2 regions of the Mesobacillus sp. genome follow, and region 2 is predicted to be linked to the other one. Evidence: a T-box and tRNA genes for the amino acid it is inferred to sense, from the RefSeq annotation. Region 2 holds a T-box; the other holds one or more tRNA genes.

Region 1 (4,319 bases), on a different contig from region 2:
ATGAAACGCCAGAAAAACTCCTGAGATCCCCGTGAATACCCAATCCCGTTTCGTAATAAGACGAAGCTCTGAAACATATTTTAAAAGAAACACCGGGAGCATAAGCAGGACTGAGAAAAACAATCTGTAAAATGCGATGACTCCTGATGGCGCAGAGGATACTTTTACTAAAATGGCTGAAGTTGATACGGCTATAACCCCAATTGCGACTGCAAGATAAGGATTTACTCTAGGTGATTCCATTTGCTTGATCTCCTTTTCGATTAACATATTAAATGTATCTATTTTACAATGAAAATCAGTTTTGCGTTATGTTTTTTAAAAATTTACGCTCGATTGGTTTAATTATTTTTAGACAGGGAAAGAAAATACATCTTATCAGGGCAGGAGATTGAAATGTTGTATTCGTTGGATATGGAAATATTAATAAAGTTAGGAATTTCTGCTTTCCTTGGCCTAGTTATTGGACTTGAACGAGAAATAAAAAGAAAACCGGTAGGCCTGAAAACAAGCCTGGTCATTTCTATTGTCAGCTGCCTTTTGACTGTGGTATCCAGTGAATCTGCTTATTTATTCCCAGGCGATGAAGATGTTAATATCACGATGGATCCGCTCCGTCTTGCAGCACAAATTGTATCAGGGATTGGCTTCCTGGGGGCAGGAGTTATTTTACGAAGAGGGAACGATACGATCTCCGGTCTTACAACAGCGGCGATGATTTGGGGAGCTGCTGGAATTGGAATTACCGTAGGAGCCGGATTCTATTTAGAGGCTATCGCCGGCGTCGCATTGCTGATTTTCAGCGTGGAGTTTATGCCCTTCCTGATGACTTTCATTGGGCCAAGGCAGCTGCGCGAAAAAGAGATACGCCTGCAGTTCAATGTGAATACAAGAGAAAACATCACAGAGATCATTACTTTAATTAAGTCTGAAAAAATCTCTTTAAAGAATGTACGCATTAAAGACTTGGCTGAAGGCAGCCAGCTTGTCCAATTGATTGTCACAGTTGACTACCGCAGAAGAATCACCGATGTTTATGAAACGGTGTCCTCCATTGAAGGGATCAACCGGGTTGAAATTGAAGGGTTGTAAATTAAAAAAGAAAGCCGTCCCTCATGTGGACGGCTTTTTCATGCGTATTTCAAAATTTCTCTTGCATGTCCGATAAGTTGGATATATAATTTTTCTTGTACCTTATCAATTTGATACGGGGGATTAGCTCAGCTGGGAGAGCGCAACGCTGGCAGCGTTGAGGTCAGGGGTTCGAGCCCCCTATTCTCCACTTACAAAAAGAGAGTGTCCAAAAAGTAAAAACTTTTGGGCACTCTTTTTATTTTTTGGTTTTGGCAAAGTAAAATTGGTCCGTTGATTATCGTTCCAGGCACTCCACTTTCCGCGAGGCTAGGCTAGCCACCTCGCATCCGCTAATGGCTTTGAGGTAACAGAGCGGTTTACTTAGATATTTCATTTATTGAACATGAAATGATACTCCTCCCATCCTATCATATTCGGTTATCACATGATCACCTTTATTTAACAGTACTGCTTCTGTTATGCCCCCGGTTAAAATGATCGAACCCTTTCTAATTTTCTCCTTTTTATCTTCATATAACATGTTCGCTAACAACGCTACTGAATTAGCCGGATTTCCCAATACTGCCGAGCTAACTCCATTCTCTCTAAACTCACCGTTTATAGTCATGGATACACTAATCAAATCCACATCAAAATCCTGTGGTTGAAATAAATGATTCCCGAAAATAACCCTTGATGCAGAAGTGTTGTCGGCAACTACATCTGGCAGCTGAAACCGAAAATTCTTATATCGACTGTCAATAATCTCAAGGGCAGGCAGTATCCACTGGGTCTTTTCCAAAACCTCTTCTCCAGTAACATTTGATCCTTCAACGTCTTCCCCTAGAATAAAAGCAATTTCAGCCTCCACTTTGGGATGGATAAAATCTTCCCTCTGGATTCCACCCTTGTCGGGAACAGACATGTAATCAAAAATATACCCGTAAATAGGAGTATCTACTTTCATCTGCTTCATTTTTGCCTGACTGGTAAGCCCCATCTTGTAAGCCGTCATTTTGTGACCTGACTCGAGTTTACTTTTAACCAGCTCCTGTTGCACCTTATATCCCATTTCCAGATTAAAATATTCAAGCTTATCGGAAATACAAGAAACCGCTTGTTTTTGTTTTTCGGCTGCAAGTAAATATTCAGAAAGAACCTTATAGTCCAGCATCGATTTCACCCCTATTCCTGCAGCTCACTCTTGAGTGTATCTCCCACCGCAAAACGATTCTTTGGAACCTCGTTCACTACAATACGAATGCTTGTCATAGGGACCCCAAGTGATTTTTGAACCGTACGTGCGATATCCCGCATACAAGTTTCGATGGTTTCTTGATCTCTGCCTTCCAGCATTGTTAATTGAATAATCGGCATAATTATATCTTCCCTCTCTATATTATCGATATAAAATAAAAAATGCTCCACTGGAGTCACAGCCAAGGGCTGATATTGATTCATTCTTCGGAACCGACATAAGACAAACAGCCCTTGCTGGACATTTTTGATATATATATAAAAGAAAGCATTACCTCTATTACTGAAGTAATGCTCTTAAAAAAATGCTTCGTGGTAAATTAAAGGACGTGTGTTGCCTGTTCTGTTTTTCTCTTACCAATGAACGAATCCAGTGCGTAAGCCTTTGAACCCGTTATGGCAATAGTTACTGCCATCGCCAGGAATGCCAAATCCAATTCATATCCAGCCATTTGTCCGTTCCCTAAGAAACCTGCAGCTAATTTCACTTTTATGAGTGCTCCCACCATCAGCAAAACGAATAAGGCAGAAACAATTCTCGTAAACAATCCAAGTACCAAGGCAATTCCGCCTGCTACTTCAATGAAAGCAACGCCATAAGCAAGGGATCCTGGCAATCCGATACTGTCAAACCAACCGACTGTATTTTCAATGCCCCCTTGGAATTTGGCTAATCCGTGAATAAAGAAGCTAATTCCTAAGACGATTCGTAAAATTAATGTACTTACTTCGTATTTATTTTCCATTTTATTTTCCTCCATGCTATGTCAATAGATATTAAACAATTACTTAGTCTCACCAAATTGCCATACACTGTGACTAAGGTTTCCATATTGATAACTGCGATGAAGCAGCTTTGCGCTTTTTTCTTGATCCGCAGCACCCATTGCGTAAAAGATTGGTATGAAATGTTCATTTCCGTAGGGCGGTACGGCAATTTCCGCATTGGGAGCTAATGTATCATATTTAAATAAGGACTCTAGATCCCAATTATTTATTTGCTGTTCTAGCCAATTATCAAAATTTAGCGCCCATTGATCAATAGTTCCATTATCGCTGACCATTCTTAAGGATCTAAGATTATGGACTGTTCCTCCGCTGCCAATGATTAAAATGTCTTTCTCCCTTAATGATGCTAAAGAACGTCCAATCTTATATTGTTCCTCAGGTGTAAGACTCGGGTTTACAGACATTGAAATGACCGGGATATCAGCATCAGGATACATCATCCTAAGAACTACCCATGCTCCATGGTCTAAGCCGCGTGTCGTATCTACTTCAAAGGGCACTCCCTCTTTAGTGAAAAACTCTGTAATTTCCTGTGTAATCGTTTCATTTCCTTTAGCCGGATACTTAATACGATATAGAGCCTCTGGAAATCCTCCAAAATCATAAATTGTTTTGAACTCTTCTACATTGCTCACCTTTTGCATCGATGATTCCCAGTGTGCAGAGAAAAGAACTATTGCTTTTGGCCTTGGCATTTCCTGGCCTAACATGTTCAAGAATTGAGTATATTCATTATTTTCAATAGCCAATAGAGGTGCTCCATGGGCAACAAATAAAGCTGGCAGCATTGTAAAATTCCTCCTTTATACTTTTATGAATCTAAGTCATCAAGGATCCAAGTTGTAAAATCCTTATGGTTCTTTATAGAAACAGTATGACCTTCTGGGTAGGTTCGAAAAGTTACCTGGGATTTTAATCCTTGAAAGAACTCCTTACTTTCTACTCCCCATTCATAAGGCAAAACATTGTCAGATTCTCCGTGAGAAATAAACAAAGAAAGCTGATCAACAGGTTCAATCCTGTATTCTTCTTTAACGAATAAGGGTATATATCCGCTGAGTGCTACGATCCCTTTGATTCGGTTGCCAAGTGCCAAGCCCAGTGTCATAGATACAATGGCTCCCTGGCTAAATCCAAGTAAATAAAAACGGCCTTGGTCGATAGGATATTTTTCAGCTGCATAATCAATAAAGTTAGTG
Region 2 (4,319 bases):
TATCAAACGAGCTCATCGAATGCACCTCACTTTTAAAATGGAAGGCAATATTTTCATAAGTTACCTTCATTCTACACTACTTTCCCTTTATATCAAATTGATTTCACCCATTCTTCGGCAAATTGAAGAGCGCTGTCGAGTTTTGATGGGTCTTTCCCTCCTGCCTGAGCCATATCGGGACGGCCTCCGCCTCCGCCTCCACAGATAGCGGCAGCTTCCTTGATCAGCTTGCCAGCCTGATAGCCTTTCTTGATCAAATCATCCGTAACTGCAGCGATCAGGTTCACTTTGCTTCCGTCAGCAGTGCCAAGAAGGATGACAGCAGATCCAAGCTTTTGCTTCAAGTCATCAGCCATATTGCGAAGACTGTTCATATCCTCAGCCTGGACACGGGCAGCCAGCAGCTGAACGCCATTTACTTCTTTTACATTGGATGCCAGGCTTCCTGCTTCAATATTACCCAATTTTGCCGCAAGAGATTCATTTTCCCGCTGCAGCTGCTTCATTTCACCAAGCATGGAATCGACTCTGTTCGCTACTTCCTTAGGAGATGTCTTTAATTTTGCAGCCGCATCCTTAAGAATGCCGATTTGTTCATTCAGCACCTTGTAAGCAGCTTCCCCAGTCACAGCTTCTATCCTTCTTGTTCCAGCTCCAATACCGCTTTCGGAAACGATTTTAAATAGGCCAATAACAGATGTATTTGGTACATGGCAGCCGCCGCAAAGCTCAAGGCTGTAATCACCCACTTTTACGACACGGACAATATCGCCGTATTTCTCTCCGAAAAGTGCCATCGCACCCATCGCTTTTGCTTCAGCAATCGGCTTAAAGCTCGTCTCTACCTGGATGCTTCTCCAAATCTTCTCATTCACGATCGACTCTACCTTTTCAAGCTCCTCAGGTGTAACCTGGCCAAAATGTGAGAAGTCAAAACGAAGGCGGTCTGGTTCAACAAGAGATCCAGCCTGGTTAACATGAGTTCCAAGAGTATCTTTTAACGCCTGGTGAAGCAGGTGAGTTGCTGTATGGTTTTTGATGATCCTCGCACGGTTATCCTGATCGACCTTTGCAGTTACTTCCATGCCGTTTGCAATTGTGCCTTCTTCAACAACTACACTATGCAGATTCTGGCCATTAGGAGCTTTCTTGACATCTTTCACGGAAATCCTTACTCCCTCACCGACAATCGTGCCTCTGTCGGCAATCTGTCCGCCGCTTTCTGCATAGAACGGAGTAACATCCAGAATCAGGTGGATTTCGTCTCCAGCCTCTGCCTGGTCAGCAAGCTGTCCATCCTTAACCAATGCGACTATTTTGCTATTCGTTTCAAATATGTCATAGCCAACGAATTCACTCTCTGCTTTGATTTCTCCAAGAACCCCGCCCTGGACTTGCATTGAACCTACATCCTGGCGGGCAGCTCTTGCTCTTTCACGCTGAGATTCCATTTCCTTCTCAAAGCCTTCGTGGTCGACCTTCATGCCCTCGTCCTCAGCATATTCTTCTGTTAATTCAACAGGGAATCCATATGTGTCATAAAGGCGGAAAACATCTTTGCCCTGGATCAAGTCACTGCCCTTATCCTTCTCTTTCTTAATGAGCTCGGACAGGATTGCTAGGCCCTCATGCAATGTTTCATGGAAACGGTCTTCTTCATTTTTGATGACCTTCTGGATGAAATCGGTTTTATCTTTTACTTCAGGATAGAAATCCTGCATGATTTCGCCGACAACAGGGACAAGCTCAAACATGAACGGACGGTTTATGTTCAGTTTTTTCGCATAGCGTACAGCGCGGCGGAGCAGTCTGCGAAGCACATAGCCTCGGCCTTCATTGGATGGAAGTGCACCGTCACCTACAGCAAAAGCTACGGTACGGATATGGTCAGCAATAACCTTGAATGCTTCGTCCTTTTCCTTGGAATCACCATACTTTTCTCCGGAAATCTCTTCGGTGCTGTTGATGATCGGCATGAACAGGTCCGTATCAAAGTTAGTAGGAACATCCTGGACAACTGAAGCCATGCGCTCAAGTCCCATACCTGTATCGATGTTTTTCTTTGGCAGCGGAGTGTAAGTTCCATCAGGATTATGATTGAATTCAGAGAAAACCAGGTTCCAGACTTCAAGGTAACGATCATTTTCGCCGCCAGGGTATAGTTCCGGATCTTCGGGATTGTCGCCGTAAGCCGGACCTCTATCATAGAAAATCTCGGTATTCGGTCCGCTTGGGCCTTCGCCGATATCCCAGAAGTTGCCTTCAAGGCGGATAATCCGCTCTTCTGGAATACCGATTTTTTCTCTCCAGATCGTGAATGCTTCATCATCCTCAGGATGGATCGTCACAGATAATTTTTCAGGATCAAATCCGATCCATTGCTCAGAAGTAAGGAACTCCCATGCGAACTCAATTGCTTCTACCTTGAAATAATCACCGATCGAGAAGTTGCCGAGCATTTCAAAGAAAGTGTGATGGCGGGCAGTTTTCCCTACATTTTCAATATCATTAGTACGGATTGATTTTTGAGCGTTCGTAATCCTCGGGTTTGCAGGAATAACGCGGCCGTCAAAGTACTTTTTCAAAGTAGCTACTCCGCTGTTGATCCATAGCAGGGACGGATCATCGTGAGGCACAAGGGACGCACTCGGCTCAATGGCATGGCCCTTTTCCTTAAAAAATTCAAGATACATTTTTCTGATTTCAGAACCTGTCAGTTTCTTCATATACACAACCTCCTAAATCGTTATATAGATAAGCCTTCAGGGATTTTAGGCAACAAAAAAAGCCCTCATCCCTGGACAGGGACGAGAGCTTGCTCGCGGTACCACCCTGATTATGGGCAAAAAATGCATGTGCCCATCTCTCAATGACGCTTTAACGCAGCTGCTACGGCAGGTTTTGCCTGCACTCCGGAATAGCCTTCTGTTATCCTTCACCGGGAATTCTTGCAGCCAATGGAATCCCTCTCTGGCCAGTGGTCTATAACATACTCGTTCCTTCTACATTTTTCGAATTATTAATCTATAGCCGAATTATATATAGCCAAATTCCGTTTGTCAAACAGCTTCGCAAAAAATTATGTTGAATTCTGCTTTTTTTTCTCCAGAATGATGTGATCTTTTGCATGAATCAATGCTGCTCTTAGTACGACAAGCACTGGTACTGCCAGGATCAATCCGAGAATCCCGCCTATTTCCCCACCTGCCAAAAGCGCAAACATAATCATAAGCGGATGCATATGCAGGCTTTTGCCCACAATTAATGGGGAAAGAATATTCCCCTCTAAGAATTGCAGGGAAAAGACAATCGCGAGTGAAATCAGCACCATTTTCACAGACATGGTTGCCGCGATGATAACTGCGGGTATAGCACCGATGATCGGCCCGAAATACGGAATTACATTCGTGATTCCGACAATCGCTCCCAGCAAAAGTGAATATTTTATCCCGGCGATCCAAAAAAAGATCGTCGACAGGACGCCAATCACGAGGCATACGAGCAGCTGCCCGCGTATATAGCTTCCAAGCGACTTGTCAACATCATGAAGAAACTTTGTCCCCGGCTGTCTCCACTGCCGCGGCGTGATATACCATGCTGCCTTTTTCATTGCGTCGAAGTCTTTCAGCATATAAAAGGCAATGAACGGAATGACGGCTATCGTAAGGATCGAATTGATTATATCCATCAGGAACGTCATTACGCCGGCAAGCACCCCATCCAGCCAGATTTCCATCCGGTTGATGCCATCTTCGATCCTTTCATGGATGCCAGCGGGCCATGACGAAGTATGGTCTATGATGTTATTGACCATACCTTTATACTGCTCCGCAAAATACGGCGCATTTTCAGCAAGATCCCCCAGCTGGTGAATCAATGCCGGTATTCCTTTGTAAAAAGCGAAACCCAACCCGCCAAAGAACAAAATATAAATGATCAGGATTGCAATCCCGCGATGGAGCCCGCGCTGATGGAGGCCTTCCACTATCGGGTGCAGCAGATATGTAATGAACGCTGCGACAGCAAATGGAACAAATAACGTAAAGAGCACTTCCAGGACAGGCACCCATAATGCCTGCAGCTTGACAAAGATATAGAGAACAACAAACAAAAGGAGAAGAAATCCAAGCCGGTAATACCATTTCATCTGGATATTCATCCGATCCACCCTCCTACCTGTTTATTCTTGAAAGAAAGAGGGATGATTATACATTTTTAGCCCTGGTCCAGATCTTTTTTATAGCGATTTAATTGCGAAATGGAAATTACGTCATGTTTTTCCAATTTAAAAATACAAAAATCCCCTGCAAAGAATACAG

The links. The T-box of region 2 lies ahead of alaS (alanine--tRNA ligase). A T-box ahead of a tRNA ligase gene usually reads a tRNA of that ligase, here a tRNA-Ala.
Region 1: it has a tRNA-Ala gene. The T-box ahead of alaS (alanine--tRNA ligase) is inferred to sense a tRNA for this amino acid. The anticodon was not compared.

Annotation. Positions count from the first base shown of each region.
Region 1 is NZ_JBYNSB010000066.1:101,379-105,697, reverse strand. It holds gene AC3EBE_RS24730 (DMT family transporter) at 1-243, opposite strand, end outside; gene AC3EBE_RS24725 (MgtC/SapB family protein) at 397-1,092, shown strand; tRNA gene AC3EBE_RS24720 (tRNA-Ala) at 1,210-1,282, shown strand; gene AC3EBE_RS24715 (2-keto-4-pentenoate hydratase) at 1,469-2,248, opposite strand; gene AC3EBE_RS24710 (tautomerase family protein) at 2,260-2,535, opposite strand; gene AC3EBE_RS24705 (DoxX family protein) at 2,652-3,077, opposite strand; gene AC3EBE_RS24700 (dioxygenase family protein) at 3,117-3,908, opposite strand; gene AC3EBE_RS24695 (alpha/beta hydrolase) at 3,932-4,319, opposite strand, start outside.
Region 2 is NZ_JBYNSB010000013.1:89,494-93,812, forward strand. It holds gene AC3EBE_RS05485 (IreB family regulatory phosphoprotein) at 1-16, opposite strand, end outside; gene alaS (alanine--tRNA ligase) at 93-2,726, opposite strand; T-box leader at 2,801-3,014, opposite strand; gene AC3EBE_RS05495 (AI-2E family transporter) at 3,080-4,159, opposite strand.